4 regions of the Mesorhizobium sp. M1D.F.Ca.ET.043.01.1.1 genome follow, and region 4 is predicted to be linked to each of the others. Evidence: predicted binding sites of a transcription regulator. Region 4 holds the regulator's gene; each other region holds the start of a gene.
What was found. Region 4 encodes LexA, which represses DNA repair genes until DNA is damaged. Its sites were predicted from a motif close to TGTTCNNNNTGTGTTCNG; they were not measured.
Positions count from the first base shown of each region.

Region 1: a site for LexA is predicted at 4,449-4,466, ahead of EJ067_RS06975 (PA0069 family radical SAM protein). Genes of this name have one in related genera too.
Region 2: a site for LexA is predicted at 3,050-3,067, ahead of recA (recombinase RecA). Genes of this name have one in related genera too.
Region 3: a site for LexA is predicted at 1,825-1,842, ahead of EJ067_RS16230 (YifB family Mg chelatase-like AAA ATPase). Genes of this name have one in related genera too.

Region 1 is NZ_CP034444.1:1,365,175-1,372,338, forward strand. Features, by position in the region: gene EJ067_RS06940 (S49 family peptidase) at 1-433, shown strand, start outside; gene EJ067_RS06945 (membrane protein) at 517-702, shown strand; gene EJ067_RS06950 (4-(cytidine 5'-diphospho)-2-C-methyl-D-erythritol kinase) at 728-1,609, shown strand; gene moaB (molybdenum cofactor biosynthesis protein B) at 1,609-2,157, shown strand; gene EJ067_RS06960 (aldehyde-activating protein) at 2,284-2,709, shown strand; gene EJ067_RS06965 (hypothetical protein) at 2,737-3,711, opposite strand; gene EJ067_RS06970 (glycosyltransferase) at 3,888-4,391, opposite strand; gene EJ067_RS06975 (PA0069 family radical SAM protein) at 4,541-5,695, shown strand; gene EJ067_RS06980 (ribonuclease HII) at 5,855-6,553, shown strand; gene EJ067_RS06985 (ISAs1 family transposase) at 6,646-7,164, shown strand, end outside.
Region 2 is NZ_CP034444.1:6,547,312-6,554,475, reverse strand. Features, by position in the region: gene alaS (alanine--tRNA ligase) at 1-1,566, opposite strand, end outside; gene recA (recombinase RecA) at 1,895-2,992, opposite strand; gene EJ067_RS31490 (carbohydrate kinase family protein) at 3,275-4,213, shown strand; gene EJ067_RS31485 (pseudouridine-5'-phosphate glycosidase) at 4,263-5,180, shown strand; gene EJ067_RS31480 (TfoX/Sxy family protein) at 5,184-5,507, opposite strand; gene EJ067_RS31475 (GFA family protein) at 5,597-6,094, shown strand; gene EJ067_RS31470 (DUF2199 domain-containing protein) at 6,096-6,551, opposite strand; gene sufA (Fe-S cluster assembly scaffold SufA) at 6,621-7,007, opposite strand; gene EJ067_RS31460 (SUF system Fe-S cluster assembly protein) at 7,115-7,164, opposite strand, start outside.
Region 3 is NZ_CP034444.1:3,334,841-3,342,004, reverse strand. Features, by position in the region: partial or broken gene EJ067_RS16235 (TetR/AcrR family transcriptional regulator) at 1-151, shown strand, start outside; gene EJ067_RS16230 (YifB family Mg chelatase-like AAA ATPase) at 201-1,730, opposite strand; gene EJ067_RS16225 (cyclic nucleotide-gated potassium channel) at 1,896-2,963, opposite strand; gene gshB (glutathione synthase) at 3,078-4,019, opposite strand; gene EJ067_RS16215 (GtrA family protein) at 4,152-4,526, opposite strand; gene EJ067_RS16210 (glycosyltransferase) at 4,526-5,533, opposite strand; gene EJ067_RS16205 (EAL domain-containing protein) at 5,772-7,121, shown strand.
Region 4 is NZ_CP034444.1:6,775,920-6,783,083, reverse strand. Features, by position in the region: gene moaC (cyclic pyranopterin monophosphate synthase MoaC) at 1-1, shown strand, start outside; gene glp (gephyrin-like molybdotransferase Glp) at 3-1,208, shown strand; gene lexA (transcriptional repressor LexA) at 1,325-2,059, shown strand; gene EJ067_RS32700 (ComEC/Rec2 family competence protein) at 2,043-4,508, opposite strand; gene gltX (glutamate--tRNA ligase) at 4,610-6,034, shown strand; gene gltA (citrate synthase) at 6,217-7,164, shown strand, end outside.

The DNA.
Region 1 (7,164 bases), 1.7 Mb from region 4:
CGTCGAACGGCGCGTGCATACCGCCGGCCAGAACAAGGCCGTGCTCGACCCCTTCAAGCCCGAGAAGAAGGAGGACGTCGAGCGGCTGAAGGCGCTGCAGCTCGAAGTGCACGAGACCTTCATCGATCTCGTCAGGGAACGGCGCGGCACCAAGCTCAAGGACGATCCGGACCTGTTCACCGGCCTGTTCTGGACCGCCAAGAAGGGGCTGGAGCTCGGTCTCGTCGATGCGCTGGGCGACATGCGCAGCGTGCTCAAGACCCGTTTCGGCGACAAGACCCAGCTCAAGCTGATCACCGCGCCGCGCGGGCTTTTCGGCCGTTTCGGCCTGTTCGGCTCGCGCTTCTCGGCGCCCGACATCGCCGCGGCAGTCGCCAGCGGCGCCATCGATGCGGCGGAAGAGCGCGCGCTGTGGGCGCGCTTCGGGCTTTGAAAAAGCCATGAAAGCGTCTAGCATAATTGCTTAACCGACCCGTACGGCCGGCCTTGCCGCGCAAACGCGGAAGGAGTTTCGAGATGCCGCAGATCATTTTCTTCGTTGTCGTCGGCGCGGCCGCCTATTTCGGCTATCGCGCGTTCATCCGCGAGGCCGAGCGCGTGACGGCCAAAATCCGGCGCACCGAGAAACAGGCGGCCAACGGCACGATGGGCACGCTGGTCAAGGACCCCAAGACCGGCGAATACCGTCTGGCCAAGGACTGAACCCATCTCGCCAGCAGCCGACATTCTGGAGCCCGAGGCCAAGTCCCGGACATGGCTTGCGCCTGCCAAGATCAATCTGGCGCTGCATGTGACCGGCAGGCGCGACGACGGCTACCACCTGCTCGACAGCCTTGCGGTCTTCACCCGCTTCGGCGACCGGCTGCAGATCGAGCCGGCCGAGCGCGACGCGTTCTCGGTATCTGGCCCCTTCGCCGCCGGCGTGCCGCTCGATGACAGCAATCTGGTGGTGAAGGCGCGCGACGCCTTGCGGCGGGAAGCCGGCGCGCAGCAGGCATCGCCCATCGCGATCCGGCTGGAAAAGAACCTGCCGATCGCTTCCGGCGTCGGCGGCGGATCGAGCGACGCGGCGGCCGCGCTCAACGGGCTTTCGCACCTATGGAACCTCGATATCGACGAAGCCGGACTGGCGGGGATCGGCCTGTCGCTCGGCGCCGATCTGCCGATGTGCCTCAGGGCGAAGCCGCTGATTGCGCGCGGCATCGGCGATGACTTGTCGCCGCTGGCTGGCTTTCCGGCTCTGGCGCTGGTTCTGGTCAATCCGGGTGTCGCCGTCTCGACGCCCGAGGTGTTCAGGGCGCTTGCCAGGCGCGACAGCGAGCCGTTGCCGCCACTGCCCGGCCGCCTGGACTTCCACACGATCTGGAACTGGCTGGAGACCACGCGCAACGATCTCGAGCCAGCCGCCCGTTCGATCCAGCCGGCAATCGGTGAAACGCTCAAGGCGCTCAAGAAGGCAGGCGCCGCCTTCGCCCGCATGTCGGGCTCCGGCGCCACCTGTTTCGGCCTGTTCGAGACCGGCAATGTCGCCAAGCGCGCGGCGATCGACATCCGCGGCCGCCATCCCGGCTGGTTCGTCGCCGCGACGCGCAGCATGGAGGCCGACTGATGGCCAACGACGGCCGGCCCTTCATCCCGGTGCGCATCGCGGTGCTGACGGTTTCCGACACGCGCAGCCTCGCCGACGACAAATCGGGGCAGACGCTGGCCGACCGCATCGTGGAAGCCGGCCACATATTGGCCGCGCGCGACATCGTCACCGACGATCGTGAAAAGATCCGCGAAAAGGTGCTCGGCTGGTCGAAGGACCAGGCGGTCGATGTCGTCATCACCACCGGCGGCACCGGCTTCACCGGTCGCGACGTGACGCCGGAGGCGCTGGAGCCGATCTTCGAAAAGCGCATGGACGGCTTTTCCGAAGTCTTCCACCGCATCTCCTACGACAAGATCGGCACCTCGACGATCCAGAGCCGGGCGACGGGCGGCGTCGTCAACGCCACCTTCGTCTTCGTGCTGCCGGGCTCGCCCGGCGCCTGCAAGGACGCCTGGGACGGCATCATCAAGGCACAGCTCGACTACCGGCACATGCCCTGCAACTTCGTCGAGATCATGCCGCGCCTCGACGAGCATCTCAGGCGCGGCGGCAAGCCTGCCTAATAAAACGCCGGCAAAGCATTCAATCGGCATCCGGTTTGCAGGCGGAATGGCGCTCCCGCCTTCGAGGCGCCATTCCGAAGCCGATGAGGGCAAAGTACCTTGTGCCGTGAAGCAAGGGACAGCGCCATGACCGTGCACAACGGCGGATGCCATTGCGGCAATATCCGCCTCAGCTTCTCCACCGCGCTCGATCCGGCGGCAATGGAAATCCGTGCCTGCCAGTGCTCGTTCTGCACCCGGCATGGCTCGCGTGCCGCCGCCGATGCGGGCGGGCGTCTGGCCATTTCGGTCGAAGACAAAGCACGGCTGCAGGTCTACCGCTTCGGCCTGCGCACCGCCGACTATCTCATCTGCCGCGAATGCGGCGTCTATGTCGCGGCGATCGCCGGCGGAGGCGCTGACGCCAGGGCGATCGTCAACGTCAACGCGCTCGACGACCGCGAGCTATTCTGTCGCGAGCCGATCCCTGTCCGCTATGACGCCGAGACGCGCGAGCAGCGGCTGGCCAGGCGCCGCAGCGCCTGGATGCCGGTCGAAGTCCACGGGATATGAGAGCGGCCGAACTCACGAATGCCGCAATCAGCGGATGACCGGCTCACCGTGGAAGCGGCGGCGCGAGGGCTTGGAGACGCCGAAGCCGATTTCCATCATCAGCCGCGGCGTACGCGCGGGCACGGTGCCCATGTGGAAGCCGAACGGATCCTCGACGAAGCCGAGACCCGCCTCGCCCGTCAACGTGACCGGGCTTTGCGGACCGTAGACGTCCAGCACATCTTCTGCCGGATGGCCGACAAGAAGCGTCAGCTGATGCTTGAGCGCGCGGCGCTTGTGGCTGCCGCGGACATAGACATGCGGACCAGTGCCTTCGTCGACCGGCGCCAGGTAGAAGAAGAACTTCAGCATGCGCCAGTCGTCGAGGTCGAAATGATATTTGCCGAGCGAGGCGAGGTTCTTGTCGGCGTCGGAAGGCTTGCCGGTCGGGAAGCTCCACCAGACGCGCGTGGTGATCAGCTTTGCCTGGCCGCCGAGATAGTGCCGGGCGACATCGAGCAACAGCGGGTCTTTCTGGACGGCAAGGGCCGCGGGACAATCCAGGATGCGCTCGAAGAAATGTCCGCTGAGCAGGGAGCGGCCGAAACGCTTCTCCGCCTCGGCATGGTCGCCCGGTATGAATTCGAGACGGCGGTCGAAATTGCCGAAACAGGGCGTGCGCTGCGCGAAAGCGGCGATCTCCTCATGGATCGACGGCGGCAGCATGAAGCCCGAAAACAAACCCTCCGAACGCAGCGCCTCGACCACCGCCTCGCGATCGGTGCCGGTGAACATGGTCTTTTCCGTGTTGTCTGACGGGCCGGCCCGTTTGGCGCCCAGCCAATGCATTCGGCGCCCGGGCATGGTGCGCGCCAGCATGAACATCGGCAACCAGGCAGGGTTTTCGCGAAGATCCGTCATATAGGTCGGGATGCGCACGGCGATGCGCTTGAACAGGCTGCCGTCGCGGGCGATCGCCTCCAGGCTGGTCGCGCCGGAATTGTCTGGGGGAGTAAGATCCATCGGGTCCTCATATGCATGCGTCCGACGAAACGACAGTTGCCTATCGCTTCGGCACTACCCAATCCCGATTGTCCCGCATGGGAAGAATGCTAACCTCACCTTCGATTTTGTGCAATGCACAATAAAGCCGCGGCTGATTTAGCTGCCCAGCTTTTCCCCTTGCGGGCGCGCAGGCATCACTTTGGCGGCGCCACCCAGATTTCGGCATTGAGCCGTCTGGTGGCGAGGCCGCGCGCCAGGGCTTCGGCGTTGCGGGCGCTCTTGGCCAGCGCCGCTGCCTGGCGCTTGCTGATGACAAGGCCCTCGGCCAGCGCCCGGTTGCCGGAAAACACCCGGGCGAGAAACGGCGCACGATTGGCACGGGCGCGCGAGAAGCGCGCCGGCATCGTCTGCCTCGCCGTGTGGGCGACGACCTCCTCGATCCAGCCTTCGGCCAGCCGCGCGCCGGGTTCGAGAAGCAGCAGCCAGTCGCCCTTTGCCTGACCGATGCCGGCAGCGATCCCTCCGGCCACGCAGTGGCAGCCGGCGTGCTCGGCGACGCGATGCGTCAGGTCGGTCGAGCCGGCATCGCAGACGATGACGTCGCGCACCACGCCCTCGACGGCGCCGCCGATCAGCGAGGCGAGCGTACGGGCAAGGCCTTCTTCGTCGTTCCGGGTTTCGATGAGAACGCTGAGCATTCCTAGCCGAATAGCGGAAAGCCGGGCGCTGCGCCAGTTGCGCGTTCCAGTCGAAAAAGTTCTTGCTTTGTTCTCATCGGCGAAATAGGAATAGTTTCATGAACAGAGCGATTCGACAGCCTGCCGACAGTCCCTGGGAGAGGGCGAAAATGGAACAGATCGTGCGCGCCGACATTGCCGCTTTCGGAGCCGGCAGAGCCGAGATGGCCAACGCGATGATGGAACAGAGCGGCATGCGCGTGCGCCCCGAGCGCAACCGCGGACGCTCTGCCGGCATCAATCCGTCCGGCCGCTTCGAGCCGGTCAGCCGGCATGTGTTCGACGACGGCTGGAACTCGCTGGAGGAACTGCCGCCTTTCAAGACGGAGGTGCAGGTCGAGAAGCCGCGCACCATCATCACCCGCAACGAGTCGCCGGACATCTCCTTCGACCGTTCGATCAACCCCTATCGCGGCTGCGAGCATGGCTGCGTCTACTGCTTCGCCAGGCCGACGCATGCCTTCATGGGCCTGTCGCCGGGGCTCGATTTCGAATCGAAGCTTTTCGCCAAGCCGGATGCGGCACGCATGCTCGACAGGGAATTGTCGAAGCCCGGCTACCAGCCGCGCACCATCGCCATCGGCACCAACACCGATCCCTACCAGCCGATCGAGAAGCAGTACCGGATCATGCGCGAGATCCTGGAAGTGCTGGAGGCGCGCGGCCATCCGGTCGGCATCGTCACCAAGTCGGCGCTGGTGACGCGCGACATCGACATCCTGTCGCGCATGGCCGAACGCGGCCTCGCCAAGGTGGCGCTGTCGGTGACGACGCTGGACCGCATGCTGGCGAGGACGATGGAGCCGCGCGCATCGACGCCGACGAAGCGGCTGGAGGCGATAAGGCAGCTTTCGGATGCCGGCGTGCCGGCTTCTGTGATGGTGGCGCCGATCGTTCCCGGCCTCACCGATCCGGAGCTGGAGCGCATCCTCGATTCGGCGCGCGCCGCCGGCGCCAGGGAAGCCGGCTATGTCGTGCTGCGGCTGCCGCTCGAGGTGGCGCCGATCTTCAAGGACTGGCTCCTGCGGCATTATCCGGATCGCTACCGGCATGTGATGTCGCTGATCCGCTCGATGCGCGATGGCAAGGATTACGATTCGGAATGGGGCAAGCGCATGAAGGGCGCCGGACCCTACGCCTGGCAGATCGGCCGGCGCTTCGAGATCGCCGCCAAGCGGCTCGGCCTCAATGCCGAGCGACGGCAGCTTCGGACCGACCAGTTCGTCGCAGGCTCCGGCGCCGGCGAGCAGCTGATGCTGCTTTGACGAAGACAAGCCAGGGCGTGGCCTAGCGGCTGTGCCCTGCCCCACAATCCCGTCCGGCCCCTGTCCCCCGGCCGTGAGACGGTGCCCTCCCGGTCCGACGCCCCATCCGACCCGGAGGGACTTGCGGAGAATCGGAGCCGATGCGAACCTCGCCGCACCATGGCTCGCGCGCGTTTCGATTCTCCGCTTCTCTTTGAAATGGTCGAAAAGCCCGACTTCTCGATCGAGACGAAGGCGATGGCCGACGGGCTATGGCCGGTGGCGGGCATGGATGAGGCTGGCCGCGGGCCGCTCGCCGGTCCGGTGGTGGCGGCGGCGGTCGTGCTCAACCCCGCCAACATTCCCGAGGGGCTCGACGATTCCAAGCGCCTCACCCATCTGCAGCGCGAGGCGCTGTTCCTGAAAATCCTGGGCTCGGCGCTCAGCGTCTCGATGGCGTCGATCAGCGCCGAAGGCATCGACAACAGCAATATTCTGAAAGCCAGCCTGGAAGCGATGCGCCGCGCCGCAGCCGGCCTGTCCTTGCGGCCGAAACTGGCTTTGGCCGACGGCCGCGACGTGCCGCCTGGGCTGCCCTGCGAGGGCCGCGCGCTGATCAAGGGCGATCAGCGCTCGCAATCCATCGCCGCCGCCTCGATCGTCGCCAAGGTGATGCGCGACCGCATGATGTGCGGCTGCGGCGGCCATCACGAGCACTACGGCTTCGAGGTGCATATGGGCTATGCAACGGTCCGGCACCGGACCGCGATCGAGACGCATGGGCCGGTGGCGAGACTGCACCGCGCCTCGTTCGCGCCATTCCGGCTGGGCGGGGTCGAGGTCGCGGAAGAGGAAGAGAGCTTCGCCGGGCTCGAGTGAGCGACGGCGTCGGTGACGGCTGCTCTCCCCCCTTGTGCAGGGGAATCGCATATGGCTTTTTGGGACTTGAAGTTGGCCTGAGAAGGGATTCTTTGGGCAGGCAGTCGAACGAGGGAGAGACTGCCATTTCCAGCCTTGAGAGCTATTTCGGCGCGCTACCCGATCCGCGCGCCGGCAATGCCACGCATCGGCTTGGCGATTTGATCGTGATGATGATCGCGGCGAGCCTGTGCGGGGCGAGCAATGCGACGGAGTTCTCGTTGTTCGCGCAAGAGCGCAAGCAGGCGCTGTCGCGGTTGATCGCGTATGAGGTGGCGCCCAGCCACGATACCTTCTCGCGGCTGCTGCGGCTGCTCGATCCGGAGGCGTTCAGCCGTGCCTTTGCCGCCTTTGCCGCGGGCTTCGCGCGGGCGTGTGAGGAAGTGGTCTCGCTCGACGGCAAGGCGCTGCGGCGAGCCTACGAGAAAGGCCTTGCAGCCAGTCCTCCCCTGACGGTGTCGGCTTTTGCCGCCGAGACGCGGCTATGTTTGGCGGCGGTCTCGCCCGGCGAGGAAGAGAATGAGGTCGAGGCCGCCCTCAAAGTCATCGAACTTATTGATCTTACTGGACGA
Region 2 (7,164 bases), 230 kb from region 4:
GTCGGAGACCTCCACCGAGAAGCCCTCGCCGGAAATCACGCCGGTGTCGCCCATCTGGCCGCCGGATTCGCCATAGAACGGCGTCTGGTTGACGACCACGGCCACCGCGTCGCCCTGGCTTGCGCTGTCGATGGTCTTGCCGTCCTTGACCAGCGCCTGGATCAGGCCTTCCGCCTCCTCCGTTTCGTAGCCGAGGAAGTCGGTCGCGCCCACCGTCTCGCGGATGGGGAACCAGATCGTCTCGGTCGCCGCTTCGCCGGACCCCGCCCAATGCGCCCGCGCCTCCGCCTTCTGCCGCTCCATCGCATCGGTGAAGCCGGCAAGATCGACAGAGATGCTGCGCTGGCGCAGCGCGTCCTGCGTCAGGTCGAGCGGGAAGCCATAGGTGTCGTAGAGCTTGAAGGCCGTCTCGCCGTCCAGCATGTCGCCTGCATGGAGCTGTTCCGTCGCCTCGGAAAGCAGGCCGAGGCCGCGCACCAGCGTCTTGCGGAAACGCGTCTCCTCGAGCTTCAGCGTCTCGGTGATCAGCGCTTCGCCGCGCGCCAGTTCCGGATAGGCCTGACCCATCTCGCGCACCAGCGCCGGCACCAGCTGCCACATCAGCGGCTCTTTCGCGCCGAGCAGCTGCGCATGACGCATGCCGCGGCGCATGATGCGGCGCAGCACATAGCCGCGGCCCTCGTTGGACGGCAGCACACCATCAGCCACCAGGAAGGAACATGAACGCAGGTGGTCCGCGATCACGCGGTAGGACGCGACGTTCTCCGGATTGGGACTCTGCCCGAGCGCGGAGGACGCGGCGTCGATGAGATGCTTGAACAGGTCGGTCTCGAAGACGCTCTCCACCCCTTGCAGGATGGACGCCATGCGCTCCAGGCCCATGCCGGTGTCGATCGACGGACGCGGCAGGTCGATTCGCTCGTCCTTCGTCACCTGCTCGTATTGCATGAACACCAGGTTCCAGAATTCGAGGAACCGGTCGCCATCCTCTTCCGGGCTGCCGGGCGGGCCGCCCCAGATATGCTCGCCGCGGTCGATGAAGATTTCCGAGCACGGTCCGCAAGGTCCGGTGTCGCCCATCGCCCAGAAATTGTCCGACGTCGGGATGCGGATGATGCGATCGTCGGAGAAGCCGGCGATCTTCTTCCAGTAGCCGGCCGCCTCGTCATCGGTGTGATAGACGGTGACCAGGAGCTTGTCCTTCGGCAGGCCGAAATCCCTGGTGATCAGGTTCCAGGCAAGCTCAATCGCGCGTTCCTTGAAATAGTCGCCGAACGAGAAATTGCCGAGCATCTCGAAGAAGGTCAAATGGCGCGCGGTATAGCCGACATTGTCGAGGTCATTGTGCTTGCCGCCGGCGCGCACGCTCTTCTGCGCCGTCGAGGCGCGCGAATAGGGCCGCTTCTCCAGGCCGGTGAAGACGTTCTTGAACTGCACCATGCCGGCGTTGGTGAACATCAGCGTCGGATCGTTGCGCGGCACCAGCGGGCTGGAGGCAACGATCTCGTGACCCTCCTTGCGGAAGTAGTCGAGGAATGTCGACCGGATGTCGTTCACGCCACTCATGGATACTGCCTTTTCGTAGGAACCGCCGGCTGGGCCGGCGGCAAAATGGGCTTCGTGTTTCAGAAGGTAGATTGGCCTTTTAGCCGTAGCTCTTGACCCTGTCCAGAAACACGGAATTGGACCAATCCACCGGCTGGACAGGGTGTGTCCCCGCCCCAAACGCAAACCGCCGGCACGAAGGCCGGCGGTTCGGGACGCATTACCAAGAACTCGATTACATAAGCATATGCAAATATAACAGGATTATGGCCAAACTCCGGCCGATCCAGCCGCTCTAGGCAATTCCGGACGGAAAACCGCTGCGCAGTTTTCCCGGAATTGCCTGGCCTCACATCGCGCCGGCTTCGCCCTCAAAACCGTCGTCGCCGCCTTCAGAGCCGCCATTCTCGAGGAATTTTTCCGCGATCAGCCCGGCATTCTGCCTGAGCGCCAGCTCGATCTCGCGCGCCGTATCGGGATTGTCGCGCAGGAACAGCTTGGCGTTCTCGCGGCCCTGGCCGAGACGCTGCGAATTGTAGGAGAACCAGGCGCCCGACTTTTCGACCACACCAGCCTTGACCCCGAGATCGACGAGCTCGCCGGTCTTCGACACGCCCTCGCCATACATGATGTCGAACTCGACCACCTTGAAGGGCGGGGCCAGCTTGTTCTTCACCACCTTGACGCGGGTCTGGTTGCCGACCACCTCGTCGCGGTCCTTGACCGAGCCGATGCGGCGAATGTCGAGACGCACCGAGGCGTAGAATTTCAGCGCGTTGCCGCCGGTGGTGGTTTCCGGCGAGCCGAACATGACGCCGATCTTCATGCGGATCTGGTTGATGAAGATGACCATGGTGTTGGAGCGCGAGATCGAGGCGGTGAGCTTGCGCAGCGCCTGGCTCATCAGGCGGGCCTGCAGACCGGGAAGCGCATCGCCCATCTCGCCCTCGATTTCGGCGCGCGGCGTCAGCGCCGCGACCGAATCGACCACCAGCACGTCGATGGCGCCGGAACGCACCAGCGTGTCGCAGATCTCCAGCGCCTGCTCGCCGGTGTCGGGCTGCGAGATCAGGAGGTTTTCGAGATCGACGCCGAGCTTGCGGGCATAGACCGGATCGAGCGCGTGCTCGGCATCGACGAAGGCGCAGATGCCGCCCTTCTTCTGGGCTTCCGCAACCGTGTGCAGCGCCAGCGTCGTCTTGCCCGAGCTTTCCGGCCCGTAGATTTCGATGATGCGGCCGCGCGGCAGGCCGCCGACGCCGAGCGCGATGTCGAGGCCGAGCGATCCCGTCGGCACGGTTTCGATCTCGACCACCTGCTCGTTGGCGCCGAGCCGCATGATCGAGCCCTTGCCGAAAGCGCGCTCGATTTGCGACAGCGCCGCATCCAGAGCCTTTGATTTGTCCACTGCCTTATCCTCTACAAGCCGCAAAGAATTCTGAGCCATGATACATCACCCCTTGGTCGTCAATGAAGGCCGGACAATCCGCGATCCCTGCCGTTTTGTACCTTTTTTGTTCTCATTTGGCAAGAGGCAACAACCAACTGAAAAACAATCAATATCTCGATTTGTTCTAGTTTTGTCTCACTAGAACTAGCGCGCGACGACGCTATTGGCCCAAAAGAGACTTCGCTATCCGGCCGGCCCGAATCGCGACGCCGATTGCGGGGCGATGCGCGGAAACCTAGTGTGCGCACGCGAACAATCAACGAAGGTCACTTCTCCGGCATGCCGACTTCCCCAAGAATCCTGGCGCTGGGCGGCGCCCATATCGACAGGCGCGGCCAGGTGTCGGGCGTCTATGTGCCCGCCGCTTCCAACCCCGGCATCATGCGCGAGGATGTCGGCGGCGGCGTCTTCAACGCGCTGCGCAGCGTCGTGAAGCGCGGCGTGTCGGCCTCGCTGCTTTCGGTGCGCGGCGGCGATGCGGCGGCTGAGACGGTCGCAGCGGCGATCGCCGGCGCCGGCATCGACGATCTTTCGGTGGTGTTCCTCGACCGCACGACGCCGAGCTACACGGCGCTGATCGACGGCGAGGGCGAGCTGATCGTCGGCTTTGCCGATATGGGCCTTTACGACCTCGCCTTCCCCAAGCAGATCCGCCGCGCCAAGGTGCGCGAGGCGATCGCCGGGGTTGACGCGATCCTCTGCGACGCGAACCTGCCGACCGCGGCGCTCGAGCGTCTCGTCGCGCAAGCCGGCGGCGTGCCGGTCTTCGCCATCGCCATCTCGCCGGCCAAGGTCGTGCGGCTGGCGCCACTGCTCGGCAATCTCTCGCTGCTGTTCATGAACCGCCGCGAGGCGGCGGCGCTCGCCGGCGCCGACATGTCCGGCCGGAATCTTGTCGACGCGCTGAAGCGCGTGGGGCTGGCGGCGGGCGTGGTCACGGCGGGCAGCGCGCCGGTGCTGGGCTTCGACCAATCCGGCGTCTTTGCCATCGACCCGCCGGCGCCGCGACGGGTCGCCGACGTGACAGGCGCCGGCGACGCGTTGACCGGGGCCGCGGTTGCCGCGCTGCTGCGCGGCCTGCCCTTGCGGGCAGCGCTGCGAGAAGGTGTTGCCGCGGCGATGCTCGCCATCGAGAGCGCGGAGGCGGTCCCGTCCTTCACGGCCGCCAGTTTCGCGCAGGCGCTTGCCCTTGTGCCGGAGGCACGGGAGGTGGCATAGGACCACCAAACCATCTTGCCGGAGTGTTTCTCCGGATTGGAGAATAGCCATGACGCCGGAAACCGCCCGTCCCTTCATCGACATCCACCTGCCGGTGGCGGAGGCGCTTGCTGCCGGGCGGCCGGTGGTGGCGCTGGAAAGCACCATCATCACCCATGGCATGCCCTACCCCGACAATGGCGCGATGGCGGCCAAGGTCGAGCAGATCATCCTCGACGGCGGCGCGGTGCCGGCGACGATCGCCGTGGTCGACGGCCGCATCAAGATCGGCCTGTCCGATGGCGAGCGCGAATCGCTCGCCATGACCGGCGATGCCATGAAGCTGTCGCGCGCCGATATCGGCTTTGCCGTCGCTCAAAGGCGCACCGGCGGCACCACCGTTGCCGCAACCATGATCGCCGCCCACATGGTCGGCATAAAGGTGTTCGCCACCGGCGGCATCGGCGGCGTCCACAGGGGCGCGGAAAAGAGCTTCGACATTTCGGCCGACCTCGACGAGCTGGCGCGCACCCCGGTCATCGTCGTCTCGGCCGGCGCCAAGGCCATCCTCGACATCGAAAAGACGCTGGAAGTGCTGGAAACGCGCGGCGTGCCGGTTGTCGGCCATGGCTGCGAGACCATGCCGGCCTTCTGGTCCAGGCAATCGCCCTTCCGCGCGCCGCTGACGCTGCACGCCCCGCAGGACTTCGCGCATTTCTACCATACGCGGCAAGCGCTCGGCCTTGGCGGCGGCATTCTGGTCGCCAATCCGGTGCCGCGGAATGACGAGATCCCCGCCGCCGAGATGGACGGCTATATCCAGGCCGCGCAGAAGGCCGCCGAGGCGCAGAACGTCACCGGCAAGGCGGTGACGCCGTTCCTGCTGTCGAAGATCCTGGAACTCACCGGCGGCCGCAGCCTCAAGACCAACATAGCGCTGGTCGAGAACAATGCGCGGCTGGCAGCGGAGATCGCGAAGGCGCTGTAGACCTTATCTGCCCGCCCTTCGCCCGGCCTCGTACGCCCTCCGCACCCAGATCGCCATTTCGTCAGGATCGTCGAAGGCGTCATCGGGAACGCTCCAATAGGGCATCGCCACCTCCTTGCCATGGCGCGAGCCGGTATAGGTCCACCGGCTGCAGCCGGCGGCCTCGAACTCCGGAATGCTCTCCTGGTCGGCCTTCAGCATCAGCTCGCCGCGCACGACGACCGCGACGATGACGCCGTCGCAATAGATGCCCTTGCCGCCGAACATCTTTCGGATGCTGATCGGCCCCAGGCTTTCGAACAGTTCTTCAAGGCGCGCATTGTCCATGCCGCGATCATCTCATCCGGCATGGGCCTTGTCATCGCCGCAACCAAAGGCATGCTGACAGGTTGAGACACGAAAACGGAGCTCCCGCCATGCCTGTCCTGCTCAAAGGCTCCTGTCGCTGCGGCGCCGTCGCCTTCGAAGTCGAAAGCCACACGCCGGTGCCGTTCATGCTCTGCTACTGCTCGATCTGCCGCAAGCAGCAGGGCGGCGGCGGTTTTGCCATCAATCTCGGCGCCGACTACGAGACTATGAACATCAGAGGCAAGCGCAGCCTCGGCGTCTTTCGCGCCGAGATCGAGGATGACGAGCATCCGCATTGCGAGGTCTCGACCGGGGAGCGCAATTTCTGCAGGAAGTGCGGCGCCGCGCTCTGGCTCTACGATCCGACCTGGCCGGACCTCGTCCACCCCTTCGCGTCAGCGATCGACAGCGACCTGCCGAAACCGCCGGAAAAGGTCCACCTGATGCTGAAATACAAGGCGAACTGGGTCGAACCGGTAATCGGCAGACAAGACAAGGTGTTCGAGGTCTATCCGGAGGAATCGATCGCCGACTGGCACAAGCGGACCGGCATGTGGGTGGATTAATCTAGGCTTCAGGGCGATGCGTAAGCGCAACCCAGCGCTCGATCTGCGTCACATCCACCCCTTCGCGCTGCGCTGCGACCAACGGATGGTCTGCATCATGCAGAAACACCCTCGGGCGCTGATTGCCAGGCTGAAACACGACATTGGCATGCAGGTGCATCGAGCTTGGATACTCGGGAATGTCGTGCATCAAATAACCGAAGCAGAGTTCATCCTCATATTGGCCGCTGTCATATCCGTCCCGATAGACATTCCAGCTTCTTTCCGAGACCGACATCCAAACGCCGAAGCAGAACTCGTCGGACAACTGAGGCACGGGCAAAGCCAGCAGGCACCGAATGAACCGGTCTGTTTGCCCTGTAGCGTAGCTCACCATGCAAAAATCGTCGTTCTTGCGGAAGGTCGACCGAGCCACATCGTCAAGCGCGTCGGGATTCACCGGCGTGCTGAAGGCCATGTCAGTGGGAAGCCCGGTATGCTCCTGATCACAGCAGGCACATCGCCAGCGATATGCCTCAGCGTTCACCTAGGCGGCGCTTGAGGAGCGTGCCTCGGCAAGCGCCTTGAGATCGGCGGGCTTCAGCTCGACGGATTCGCCGCAGCCGCAAGCCGAGCTCTGGTTCGGATTTCTGAAGGTGAAGCCGGTGCGCAGCGTCGTCTGCTCGAAATCCATCTCGGTGCCGAGCAGGAACAGCGCCGCTTCGGGCGCGACATAGACATGCGCGCCGTCGCGCTCGACATGATCGTCCTTCGAGTTCGGCTCGGTGACCAGGTCGATCGTATATTCCATGCCGGCGCAGCCGCCCTTCCGGATGCCGAGGCGGATGCCGTGCGCTTTGTCGCGCGTGGCGACGATCTCGCGCACGCGGTCGGCGGCCCTGTCGGTCATCGTGATGACGGCGAAGCGTCCCATTTCATTCTCCACGTTCGCGCGGGTTCAAGGCCCGCGGAATGAGTCTGCCCTTAAAATGGTGAAGTTTCACCTTTGCTGCAAGTCAGCCAATCTTGTCGGGCCGTTGGTCAATACCACCCGACCGCGACCTGCGCCTCTTCCGACATGCGGTCCGGGG
Region 3 (7,164 bases), 3.4 Mb from region 4:
CGCGCCGCGCGTCGAGGCGGAGGCCTTCATGGCGACCGTTCATGGCGCAATGCTCTCTGCGCGAGCCTACGGCGATACCTTGACGTTCGGCATGATCCTGGCGCCGACATTGCAGAAGCTGATCCCCGGGGACCGATCGACGGTCGGCTGACAGTCGCCTGGAAAAGCGGACCCTGTGCGCTTGCCGATGCCTCTTGCGATCACGCCGCCTGCGCCATCCGCTCGGCGCTCATCCGATAGGAGATCGCCTCGGCGAGATGAATGCGGCCGACGGTTTCGCTTGCGTCGAGGTCGGCCAGCGTGCGCGCCACCTTCAGCACGCGGTGATAGGCCCGCGCCGAGAAGGCGAGTTTTTCGCTGGCGTCCTTGAGCAGCGTCAGCCCGGCGGCGTCGGGCCTGGCGATCTCCTCGACGATCGCCGGCGGGCAATGCGCGTTGGTGGTGGCGGCAGCGCCCAGCCTTTCCAGCCGCTCGCGCTGCATGGTCCGCGCTCGCGCCACGCGCTGCGCCACCGAAGCGCTGGTTTCGGCGCGGTCCGGCCGGATCAGGTCGCTGGCCGAAACCGCCGGCACTTCGATCCTCAGGTCGATGCGGTCGAGCAGCGGGCCGGAAATGCGCGCCTGGTATTCGGTGCGGCAGCGGTCGCCGCGCAGGCAGCGAAAGCCGGGCTCGCCCGACATGCCGCACCGGCACGGGTTCATCGCCGCCACCAGCTGGATGCGCGCCGGATAGGTGACGCGGTGGTTGGCCCGCGCGATCACGCAGTCGCCGGTCTCCAGCGGCTGGCGCAGCGCGTCCAGCGTCTGCGGCGTGAATTCCGGGAATTCGTCGAGGAACAAAACGCCGTGATGCGCCAGCGACACCTCGCCCGGCCGCACGCGCAGGCCGCCGCCCACCATCGCCGCCATCGAGGCCGAATGATGCGGGGCGCGGAACGGCCGCCGGTCGGTGAGCTTGCCTTCGCCGAGCTCGCCGGCGACGGAAGCGATCATGGAAACTTCCAGGAGCTCCTTCGGCGCCAGCGGCGGCAGGATCGAGGGCAGCCGCTGCGCCAGCATCGACTTGCCCGAGCCGGGCGGGCCGACCATGAGCAAATTGTGCCCGCCGGCGGCAGCCACTTCGAGCGCCCGCTTGGCGCTTTCCTGGCCCTTGATGTCGGCAAGGTCCGGCAGGTCGCGCGCCGCCAACTGGATACCGGCCTCCGGCCGCGACAGCACCTGGGTGCCGCGAAAGTGGTTGGCGATCGCGATCAGGCTGCGCGGCGCCAGGATGTCGAAATCCTTGCCGGCCCAGGCCGCCTCCGGCCCGCAGGCGAACGGACAGATCAGGCCCTTGCCCTCGGCGTTGGCGCCGATCGCCGCCGGCAGCGCCCCGGCCACCGCAGCTATGGTGCCGTCGAGCGACAACTCGCCGAGCACGACATAGCCAGCCAGCATGTCGCCCGGAATGGCGCCGAGCGCCGCCATCAGGCCGAGCGCGATCGGCAGGTCGTAGTGGCTGCCTTCCTTTGGCAGATCCGCCGGCGCGAGGTTCACCGTCACCTTCTTCGACGGCATCGACAAACCGGACGCATGAAGTGCCGCCTGCACGCGCTCGCGGCTCTCGGCCACCGCCTTGTCCGGCAGGCCGACGATCTGCATGCCGACCTTGCCCGGCGCGATCATCACTTGCACGTCGACCGGCACGGCTTCGATGCCCTGGAAAGCCACCGTGCGAACCCGCGCCACCATCTTCTATCAAGCCCCCGGATACCGGCTCACCCCGGCCCTTGCTCGGACCGCGGGTGATATCGATCCGAGACAATCACAGATTTCGGATTTAGGCAAGAACATTACGGGAACATAGGGGCGCCGCATGGCGACGATCCTGGGGCTGTGACCGCGCACCTGGTGCCGTCAAGCCGTCGGTGCCGCGCCGCGCCGCTCGAGCGCGGTCTTGCGGATGATTTCCGCGATCTCCGGGCTGCTGCTGCACAGCATCTGGAAATCCGCCGAGTGCAGCGACAGGAGTGAGACCGCCGTTGCGGCGCTGACGGTCGCCATACGCGGTTCGCCGCTGATCAGCGCCATCTCGCCGAAGAAGGCGCCAGGGCCAAGCTCCACCGGGTTTGGTGTCGCAACGCTGACACGCCCCTCCACGACGAAGAACATCTGATCGCCGGGCTCGCCAATGCGGCAGATCACGGCGCCCGCCGGCACCATGCGAGGTCTTAGCGCGCGCACGATCTCGACCAGCACGGCCGGGCCGAGCTTCTGAAACAACGGCACGGCGGCGACCAATTGCCAATTGCGGACGAAATCCCCGCGACGGACTTCCTGATAGAAGCCTGTGGCAAGAATGCCGGCCCAGAGCGCGAAGATGCCGATGCCGCTCATCATGACCATCCCGGCAAGGACGCGACCGGCGAAGCTCTGCGGAATCGCGTCGCCATAGCCGGTGGTGGACAGCGTGACCACCGCCCACCACATGGCCTGGGGGATGCTGCCGAACTTTACCGGCTGGATGTCGCGCTCGATGACATAGGCCGCGAGCGCGACACCGAACAGAACGACGCCGAAGAGCGTGGTGACGCCGATCAGGTTGCGCGCTTCGTTGGCCAGCACCCTGCCCAGCACAGGGAAGAAGGTCGAGTCGCGCAGCGGTTTCAGCAGCCAGACAGCACAGTAGAGGCTCCAGTCGGGCGTGCGGACGAGCAGAAATGCGGCGAGTGGAACCAGGACCGCGAGCACATCGATGGCGATTGCCGGCGCCCTGTTGCGTATGTCTCCCGCCCGCCGCTTGAGCAGCGTCGCCGCCATCTGCAGGAGATAGGCGCCCCAAATGACAGCGAGCACGGCAGCCAGGGCCAGCCTGCTTCGTCCGGACAGGTCCGGTATCGTGAGCGCAGCCACCGCCAGAAGCCCGGGCGCAGCCAGCACCGCGTTGGGCGGCGCGTAAATTCTTAGGAAAGGCAGTACCGACATTCTTTGCCCACGAGCGGCTACTGCCTTGCAAAATAGGATGCCTTCAAGGCAAGCGTAAAGGTGCTTGCTGTCGCTGCGATGTGCATCACCAACGGCTCGCGTGCGCGGTCGAGCCTAGGCCCGCTTCCCCTCGACGCAGTCCCAGAACAGGGCGGCGATATCCGCCCCGCCGAAGCGCTGCACCTCGCGAATGCCGGTCGGCGAGGTGACGTTGATCTCGGTCATCCAGTCGCCGATCACGTCGATGCCGACCAGGATGAAGCCGCGTTCCCTGAGCGCCGGGCCGATGCGGGCGCAGATCTCGCGCTCGCGCTCCGTCAGCTCGGTCTTCTCGGCGCGGCCGCCGACATGCATGTTGGAGCGCGAATCGTGCTCGGCCGGCACGCGGTTGATGGCGCCGACGGGCTCACCGTCGATCAGGATGATGCGCTTGTCGCCCTTGCGCACGTCCTTGAGGTAGCGCTGCACGATATAGGGCTCGCGGAACAACTGGCCGAACATTTCGAGCAGCGAGGCCAGGTTCCGGTCGGCCTCGTGCAGATGGAAGATGCCGGCGCCGCCATTGCCGTAGAGCGGCTTGACGATGATGTCGCCGAACTCCTTGCGGAAGGCGGCCACCTCCTGAGGGTCCTTGGTGATCAGCGTCTCCGGCATCAGGTCCGGGAATTCGGTGACGAAGATCTTTTCCGGGCTGTTGCGCACCCAGGCCGGGTCGTTGACCACCAGCGTCTTCGGGTGGATGCGTTCCAGTATATGCGTGGTGGTGATGTAGTTCATGTCGAAGGGCGGATCCTGCCTGAGCAGCACCACGTCCATCTCGGACAGGTCGGTGCGCACCGGCTCGCCCAGGGAGTAGTGTCTGCCCTTCTCGTCGCGCAGCTGCATCTCCTCGACGCGCGCGAACACCTTGCCCTCGCGCATCGACAGCCGGTCGGGCGTGTAGTGGAAGAGCTTGTGGCCGCGCCGCTGTGCCTCCAGCGACAGCGCGAAGCTCGTGTCGCCGGCGATCGACACGGTGGAGACATGGTCCATCTGGACGGCGATCTTCAGCGGCATTTTCGGTCTCCATCGGAGCGGCATCCGTTTGGACGCACAAACGACGCTCCAACACTTTGAATTCTCGTATCTCTGGCGCCGATATAAGGAACTCGAAGGGTTCTGCCAATCGCGCTTGCTTGGTGCAGACGCTCAGCGATCGAAGACCAGCCGGGAATAGCCGAGGAAGGACAGCGCCATCGCAACCAGCGAGGCGACCGCCAGCGCCGCCAGCGGCGGCAGGGCGGGTAGCGCGAACAGCATGGCGCAGTAGATGAGGTAATTGGCGATGCTGGTGGCGACGCCGACGCCGCCATAGCGCGCGCCTTCCCGCGCCATGCCCCGGCTCGATGGCGCGAAGGTCAGATGGCGGTTGATCTGCCAGGTGACGGTGAGCGCGAAGCCGATCGACAGGATACGCGCGATCAGCGGTCCGAGCGGGGTGACGGCAAGCAGCAGCCAGAGCGCGGCCGCGTCGGCGACAAAGCCGATGCCGCCGGCAAGGACGAAGCGGCCAAGCCGGCCCATCAGGCCGCCCGCGAGGCCTTGCCCGGCGCCGTCTTCGGGGAGGCCTGCTCGTTGCCGCCCGCGCGCCCGATGCGGCCGGCAGGGATCGAAAGATAGAAGATGCGCTTCTGTTCGGCGCGGCCGCGCGACACCGAATCGAGGATCAGGCCGGTGACCATCGCCAGCATGGACAAGAGGAGCAGGCCGACCGACAGCACCCAGGTCGGCATGCGCGGCACAAGCCCGGTCTCGGCGAACTCGACCAGCAGGGGGATCGTCAGGCCGATGCTGGCCGCCAGGAAGAACAGCGCGAACGTGCCGAAGAAACGCTGCGGCTGCGTCTCCTTCACCAGCATGGCGAACATCCACAGGATCCTGGCGCCGTCCCTCAAGGTCGACAGCTTCGATGACGAGCCTTCCGGGCGGCGACCGTAGTCAAGCGCCATTTCGTTCACCGGCAGCTTGAGCTGCGAGGCATGGACCGACATTTCGGTCTCGATCTCGAAGCCGCCGGAAACCGCCGGGAAGCTCTTGACGAAGCGCCGCGAAAAGACCCGGTAGCCGGAGAAGATGTCGGTGAAATCGGCGCCGAACAGACCCTTATAGAGCCGGTTGAAGATGCGGTTGCCGAAGGCGTGGCCGGAGCGGCCGGCATCGTCAGTCACGCCGCGCCTGGTGCCCACCACCATGTCGCAGTGCTCGGTCAAAAGCGTGTTGATCAGCTGCGGCGCATCTTCCGGCGCATAGGTGCCGTCGCCGTCGGCCATCACGTAGATGTCGGCCTCGATATCGGCGAACATGCGGCGCACCACGTTGCCCTTGCCCTGGCGCGGTTCGCGCACGACGACGGCGCCGGCGGCGCGGGCCTTGAGCGCGGTCAGGTCCTTCGAATTGTTGTCGTAGACATAGATCGCGGCGGCCGGCAGCGTTTCGCGGAAGCGCCGCACGACCTCGCCGATCGTCAGCTCCTCGTTGTAACAGGGCAGCAGCACGGCGATCACCGGCTCGTTGCGGACTTCGTGCGGCATGTCTGTCTCCGGTGCCCGGCCCTCCGGCCGCGCCGATGCCGGCCCCAATGGCGGCGTCTCCGGGCCGCTTCACTATTTATTGAAGCCGTTAAGGCCAGGTTTAAGCCCCGGTCCCCAAAGCCGGCCAACCGGCCCCGGGGCTCTCCTAAGGTAATCGGAAAATCGATTTTCCCGATACTTTTCCTAAACGCTTTGCTGCCAGTCTGGCGATAAATACCGTCGTCACAACAGGGACATGATGCAAACGACGTTTGGCACCGGGCTGCCAGGCAGGGACAACACGGATCTGGCCTTCACCGATCCGCTGACCGGGCTTGGCAACCATCGTCGCTTCTTCGACAAGGTCGATCGCCTGATCAGCGACCGCGCCGACGATCCTGCGCCGTTCACCGTCGGCATCCTCGACCTCGACGGCTTCAAGCCGATCAACGACCTGTTCGGCCACAAGGCCGGCGACGACATCTTGATCCAGGTGGCGATGCGCCTGCGCGCCTCGATGGACGGCTACTCCACGGTCTGCCGCATCGGCGCCGACGAATTCGCCTTCCTCTATCCGATGGTGTTCAGCGAAGAGCAGGCGGCCGAGAAGTCGCGCATGCTGATCGAAATCCTGTCGGCGCCCTATGATGTCGGCGAGCGCACCGCGAGATTGTCGGCCTCGGTCGGCTGCTCGCTGTTCTATTCCGGCGACGAGACCACCGAGATCCTGATCAACAAGGCCGAGACAGCGCTCTACCACGCCAAGCGCTCGGGCCGCGGCCGCGTCGTCGTCTACACCCGCGAGATGGAGGAGGCGGCCAAGCGCGTCACCCGCATCGAGCAGGCGCTTCGGCGCGCCGTCTCGGCCGGCGAGGTCGAGCCGCATTTCCAGCCCATCGTCGATCTCAGCACCCGCCGCACCATCGGCTTCGAGACGCTGGCCCGCTGGACCGACCGCGATCTCGGCATGGTGCCGCCGAGCGTGTTCATTCCCATCGCCGAGGAGCGCGGCATCATCGGTCCGCTGTCGCAGCTGGTGCTGCGCAAGGCGACCGAGGCGGCGCGCAGCTGGCCGAAGGACCTGTTCCTCTCCTTCAACCTGTCGCCGTCGCAGCTCGTCGACCAGAACACCGGCTTGCACATTCTCGCCATCCTCGAGCGCACCGGCTTCGATCCGCGCAGGCTGGAGATCGAGATCACCGAAACCGGCCTGATGACCGATCCGGCTTCGGCCGAGAAGATCGTCCAGGACCTGCGCCGGGTCGGCATCCGCGTCTCGCTCGACGATTTCGGCACCGGCCAGTCCTCGCTCGGGCGTCTGCGCGAGTTCCATTTCGACAAGCTGAAGATCGACCGCGCCTTCGTCTCCTCCATCCTCGACGACCGGCCGTCGGAGCACATCATCCGCGCCATCCTCGCCATGTGCGAAGGGCTTGGCATGGACGTTGTCGCCGAAGGCATCGAGGAGGAAGCGCAGGCCGACCGCCTCGTCCAGTTCGGCTGCGCCGGCGGCCAGGGATACCTGTTCGGCAAGCCGGCCGATGCCGACGCCACGCTCGGCTATCTGCGCGATTCCTATCGGGGCGCGCTGCGCGCCAAGGCGATCTGACCGAAGCAGCCCGCGGTTCAGCCGCCCAGTCCGCGCCGCGCGG
Region 4 (7,164 bases):
AGATGGCGCTGGTTCCGGTCGCCGAAGCGCTCGAGCGCCTGTTGGATGGCGCAACCGCGCTGCCTGGCGAAAGCGTTCCGCTGGCTGACGCCGCCGGCCGCGTTCTGGCCGAACCCATGGTGGCGCTGCGCACCCAGCCGCCCTTCAACGCTTCGGCCATGGACGGCTATGCCGCCCGCGCCGCGGACGTGGCTTCGGCTCCGGCGCGCCTCTCGGTGATCGGCATGGCGCCCGCAGGACGCGGCTTTGCCGGCTCCGTCGGCAATGGCGAAGCGGTGCGCATCTTCACCGGCGCGCCGCTCCCCGAAGGCGCCGACACCGTGGTCATCCAGGAGAATGTCCGCGACCTCGGCCGCGGCCGGATCGAGGTGACCGAGCCGACGGCGGAAGCACGCAACGTCCGTCGCCGCGGGCTCGATTTTGGCCAGGGCGACCTGCTCCTCGAAAAAGGCCGCCAGCTCGATCCTGCGGCGCTCTCGCTGGCGGCGTCGGCCAACCATCCGAGCCTCACCGTGGTGCGGCAGCCGCTGGTGGCCATCATCGCCACGGGCGACGAATTGCTGCCGCCCGGCAGCGCGCTCGGCCCGGACCAGATCATCTCGTCCAATGCCTATGGCGTCGCAGCCGCGGCCCAGTCGGTCGGGGCGCGCGCGCTCGACCTCGGCATCGCCGCCGACCGGCAGGACGCAATCGCGGCTCTGGTTAGGAAAGCGGTCTCAGCCGGCGCCGATATCATCGTCACCCTCGGCGGCGCCTCGGTCGGCGACCACGACCTCATCCACGACGTGCTGACCGGCGAAGGCATGCAGCTCGATTTCTGGAAGATCGCCATGCGCCCCGGCAAACCGTTGATGTTTGGCCGCCTAGGCAACATCCGCTGCATCGGCCTGCCCGGCAATCCGGTGGCGAGCCTTGTCTGCTCGCAATTGTTCCTGAAGCCGCTTCTGGCGCGGCTGGGTGGCCGCAACTACCGACAGGACATCCGCGCCGCCCGGTTGGCCGCCGCGATGCGCGCCAACGATCTCAGGCAGGACTATGTGCGCGCCGTCGTGCGCGAGGAGGCCGGACGGCTGGTCGCGACACCGTTCGGCATCCAGGATTCCTCGATGCTGAGGACGCTCGCCGACGCCAACGGCCTGATCGTGCGCGAGCCCTTCGCCCCGGCGGCGGAAGCCGGCGCCGAATGCAGCGTTCTGATGTTACGCTGAACAAAACGTCAACACATTCACTAAACTTTAAACGGTTGCGGAACACAACTGGAACAGATAGTGTTTGTTCTGGGTTTGTTTTTCTGATTCTGGTTTCAGAACCCATGGGGGCCGCCATGCTGACGCGCAAACAACATGAACTCCTGATGTTCATCCATGAACGGCTCAAGGAAAGCGGCATTCCGCCGTCTTTCGACGAGATGAAGGAAGCGCTCGACCTTGCCTCGAAGTCGGGCATCCATCGCCTGATCACGGCGCTGGAAGAGCGCGGTTTCATTCGCCGGCTGCCGAACCGGGCGCGTGCCCTGGAAGTCCTGAGGCTGCCCGATTCGATCGCGCCCGGCCTCAATGCGGCGAAGAAATTCTCGCCAAGCGTCATCCAGGGCGGCCAAGGCAATCTCGGCCGGCAGATCAAGCCTGCGGCGCCCTCGCGCACGCCTACGCCCAGCAATGATGACGACGTCGTTTCGGCCGTATCCATTCCGGTCATGGGTCGCATCGCCGCCGGTGTGCCGATCGATGCCATCCAGCATCAGACGCATTCGATCACAGTGCCGCCGGACATGATCGCGGGCGGCGAGCATTATGCCCTGGAAGTCAAAGGCGACTCGATGATCGAGGCCGGTATCTTCGACGGCGATACGGTCATCATCCGCAACGCCAACACGGCAAGCCCGGGTGAAATCGTGGTGGCCCTCGTCGACGACGAGGAAGCGACGCTGAAGCGCTTCCGCCGCAAGGGTGCCTCGATCGCGCTCGAGGCCGCCAATCCCGCCTATGAGACCCGCATCTTCGGGCCGGACAGGGTCAAGGTGCAGGGCAAGCTAGTCGGACTCATTCGCCGCTACTGAGCGGCTGTGGCTTTGCCTCTGGCTTTTCGGGCCGCTTGTAAGGCGCCAGGCCCCTCGCCTCGCGCGAGTAGCTCCGCTGTTCGTGCCAGGGGCGATAGGGCTTCTCGACGGCGTATTGAATGACAGGTTGCGCCGTCGCCGATTGCGGATCGAAGAAGACGGCAGCGCTTCCATGGCGAGCAAGTTGGCGTTTGGTGACGACAAGAATGCGTGGATCGCGGCAAGGATTGTAGGCCGTGGCGTCGTTGATGACAATGAGGTCGGCATAGCCGCAGGCCGGCCTGGCGCTGTTGCGATTTTCCGCCAACGCGACGATCGCGCCGGACGGATGCCGGCCGATGCAGAGATCGCCGGTGCAATAGAATGGCGATCCCGGCGGCAGGTCGACGGGATCTGCGATATCCAGCGCGCCTTTGGCGAATGTCTCCGGCGGCACGATTTCCTCGGCTTTCAGCGCGCGCTTCCAGTTGTCGATGGTGAACTCGTTGGAGCGTTCGCGGTTGATAGCGAGCTCGCCGCCGCCGATCGGCATTGCCACCAGATGCGCGTCCTCCGAGATCAACACATCCGGCGTGCGGACATGCGGAATGGTGAGCAGAGCAGCAAGCGCGAACGGCACGGCTGCCAATCTGAGCCAGGTGGTGGCCATGGTCGCGATGACCAGCGCGATCGTCGCCAGCAGCACCGATTGGATCGAGATCAATCCCACGGCATCGACGGGCGAGCGCTCGGAAATCCATACCGAAATGGCAATCGTCGCAGTCAGGCCCTTGCCCATCACGTAGAGGAACGGACCGTCGAAACCGAACGGCATCGCCAACGCGCTCAGCACGGCGAACGGCATGACGATCAGCGAAACGATCGGCATCACCGCCAGATTGGCGAGCAGACTGAGCGGCGAGACGCGCTGGAAGTGCCAGATCGCAAACAGTAGTGTCGCGCTGCCCGCGATGAGCGAGGTTACGGCGGCGCCACCCACGCCAATCGCCAGTTTTCGCGACAAGAACCCGAGGAAGGAGCGCTTTGCCGGCGGCACGGTCGCTTTGCCGGCGCGATAGTCGGCAAAGCCGGCATAGGCGCCGACCAGGGCGGCGGTGGCCGCGAAGGACATCTGGAAGCTCGGACCGACCACTTCGTGCGGCGAGACAAGGATGACGGCGATGGCCGAGATCGCCAAATTGCGCATCGTCAGCGCCGCGCGGTCGAAGAGCACGGCGACCAGCATCACGGCGAGCATGATGAAGCTCCGCTCGGCCGCCACCACGATGCCGGAGATGACGAGGTAAGCGGCGATCGAGGCAAGCGCGATCGCCGCGGCGTATTTCTTCACCGGCCGGCGCGACGAGAAATCCGGAAACAGCGCAAAGGCGCCGCGCAGCAGGAACATGATCGTGCCGGCGACCAGCGCCATGTGCAGGCCGGAGATTGAGATGATGTGATAGATGCCGGTGCGCCGCATCGCTTCGTTGATGTCTTCGGGAATGCCGGCGCGAACGCCGACAATCAACGCCGCGGCGATTTCGCCTTCGGGTCCGCCGACGGTGCTTCTGATGTGATCGGCGATGTTCTCGCGCGCGTTTTCGATCGCCGAGGCGATGCTCGTCTCTGCCGGCGGGGCGGTTGCCGGAAGGACTTTCGGATCGCCTAGGAAAAAGCCGCTGCCGCCGATGCCGGAAAAATAGCTGTCGAAGGAAAAATCATAACTCTCGGGGCGGACCGGGCCTGTCGGCGGCAAAAGCCGCGCATAGCCCGTCACCAGCGATCCAGCCTTCATGTCCGGCGGCATCCTGCGAGCCGAGAGCCTGACGCGGTCCGGCGCGTAGCGCAGCGTCGGATGCGCGGTCGACACGAGATCGATGGTCAGCCGCACCCGGCCATTGGCCATCTCCTCGGCGACGACGACGCGCCCGGTCAGCCGCGTCTGGATTTCGGAGCCGAGCATAGGTGTTGCGACGCGCCATGTCTCGACCTTCGCGGCGACGAAGCCCAAGGCGCAAAACAGCGCCGCCATGAAGACGAGATGCGTCTTCGGCCAAGAGCGCGAGACCGCCACGCAGACAGCCATCAGCGCTGCCGCCGCCAGCGGCCTGTAGAGGTCCGGCTCGGCATTCAAGGAAAAATAGAGGATCACGCCGGCGGCCAGGAACACCGGCACCAGCAGGAAGCCGACGCCGCGGTCGAGTTCGGTAGCGGCCGCGACGGCGACGCTCCGGCGAAACACGGAAAACGAAGCGCCGCGGAACTGTCGGCGGATCCGGTCGATGGCTGCCGGCGGAGACGTCGGGCGGGCGGGGGTGCCGTCGGGCGATGGAACGTCCACAGGCAGGTGCCGCTCCGGGAGCAGGACCGGCATCGCTTCGGCAGGCACGGCGCCGGCAAACAGCAAGCGCTCGCTGACGCCAGCCGTCGTCCCTTCGCCCTCCTCCTCGCCCCGGCCACGTCCAGCCATCGGGTCTGCCCCTTGCGCCCCAGACCTCCTATGCTACATGAACGCCACCTGCGCGAAAGCCCGCGCAATCACGCCCGTTTCAGTGCTTCTTCGAGAGTTCCATGTCCGACAAGGTCGTCACCCGCTTTGCCCCCTCGCCCACCGGCTACCTGCACATCGGCGGGGCGCGGACGGCGCTGTTCAACTGGCTCTACGCCAGGCACACCGGCGGCACGATGCTGCTGCGCATCGAGGACACCGATCGCGAGCGCTCCACCGAGGCTGCGACAGCCGCCATCCTGGAAGGACTGACCTGGCTTGGCCTTTCCTGGGACGGCGACGCCGTCTCCCAGTTCGAGCGCGCCCCGCGCCACCGCGAGGTCGCCGAGGAGCTCGTGCGCCTGCGCAAGGCCTATTACGCCTACGAGACGCCGGCGGAACTCGATGCCATGCGCGAGGCGGCGCGGGCCAAGGGCATGCCGCCGCGCTACAACGGCCAATGGCGCGACCGCGATCCGTCCGGGGCGCCTGCCGGCGTCAAGGGGGCGATCCGCGTCAAGGCGCCGACCGAAGGCGAGACGATCGTGCATGACCGCGTGCAGGGCGAGGTGCGCTTTCCGAACAAGGATCTCGACGACTTCATCATCCTGCGCTCGGACGGCAACCCGACCTACATGCATGCCGTGGTCGTCGACGACCATGACATGGGCGTCACCCACATTATCCGTGGCGACGACCATCTGACCAACGCCGCGCGCCAGACCGTGATCTACAACGCCATGGGCTGGACCGTGCCGTCGATGTCGCACATCCCGCTGATCCACGGCGCCGACGGCGCCAAGCTGTCGAAGCGCCACGGCGCGCTCGGCGTCGAGGCCTATCGCGCGATGGGCTATCTGCCGGAGGCCCTGCTCAACTATCTGGCGAGGCTCGGCTGGAGCCATGGCGACGACGAGGTGATGTCGATCAAGGACATGATCTCCTGGTTCGATATCGGCGACGTCAACAAGGGCGCCGCGCGTTTCGACTTCGCCAAGCTCGAGGCGCTCAACGGCGTGCATATGCGCCAGATGGACGACAAGGCCCTCGTCGACGTGTTCGTCGCCACCTTGCCCCATCTCGAAGGAGGCCCGGCGCTCGCGGCAAAGCTCGACGACAGGCGCAAGGCGCAACTGCTGGCCGCCATGCCCGGCCTCAAGGAGCGGGCGAAGACGCTGGTCGAACTCGTGGATGGAGCCGCCTTCCTGTTCGCAAAACGCCCCCTGCAGCTCGACGAGAAGGCCGCTGGGTTGCTCGGCGGTGAGGCGCGCGCCACTTTGCGCGGTGCTCATGCCGCGCTCGCCGCGGTTTCCGGCGAATGGAGCGCCGCGGCCGCGGAAGCCGCAATTCGTGACTTTGCCCAGGCCGGCGGACACAAGCTTGGCGCCGTGGCGCAACCGCTGAGAGCCGCGCTCACCGGCCGCAGCACCTCGCCTGGCGTCTTCGACGTGCTTGCCGTGTTGGGACGCGAGGAGGCCCTGGCGCGGATTGGAGATCAAATCGATTAGGAGCGAACTGGCCCAAAAAGATTGGCATTGAAAGGTGTGTTTCGCAGTGCAACATTAGGCCTTGGCCCAATCAGGCACGCACCTCCTAAAATGCGGTGGTAAGTTCGCGCATTCCGGTGATTTCGACGTGTCGTTTGCAGGAATTGCCTTGCCGGCATGAGGAAACATAAAGGAGTTTGAGAATGAGCGAAGCTGCGACAAAACTGGAATCGGGCGGCAAGGCGCATGAGTCGACCGCCAAGCTCGAACTCGCCGGCAAGACCCACGAATTGAAGGTGCGAAGCGGCTCGACCGGGCCTGACGTCATCGACATCGGCGCGCTTTACAGCACCACCGGGGCGTTCACCTACGATCCAGGCTTCACCTCGACGGCGAGCTGCGAGTCGGCGATCACCTTCATCGACGGCGACGCCGGCATCTTGCTTCATCGCGGCTACCCGATCGACCAGCTTGCCGAGCATGGCGACTTCCTCGAGGTCTGCTACCTCCTGCTCTACGGCGAATTGCCGACCAAGGCGCAGAAGGACGACTTCGACTACCGCGTGACGCGCCACACCATGGTGCATGAGCAGATGTCGCGCTTCTTCACCGGCTTCCGGCGCGACGCGCATCCGATGGCCGTCATGTGCGGCGTGGTCGGCGCGCTGTCGGCCTTCTATCATGACTCGACAGACATCTCTGATCCCTACCAGCGCATGGTCGCCTCGATGCGCCTGATCGCCAAGATGCCGACGATCGCGGCGATGGCCTATAAATACCACATCGGCCAGCCTTTCATTTACCCGAAGAACGATCTGGGCTTCGCGGCGAACTTCCTGCACATGTGCTTTGCCGTGCCGTGCGAGGAGTACAAGATCAATCCGGTGCTGGCGCGCGCCATGGAGCGCATCTTCATCCTGCACGCCGACCACGAGCAGAACGCGTCGACATCGACCGTTCGGCTTGCAGGTTCTTCGGGCGCCAATCCGTTCGCCTGCATCGCCGCCGGCATCGCCTGCCTGTGGGGTCCGGCGCATGGCGGCGCCAACGAGGCGGCGCTCAACATGCTGGGCGAGATCGGCCATGTCGACCACATCCCGGAGTTCATCGCCCGCGCCAAGGATAAGAACGATCCGTTCCGCCTGATGGGT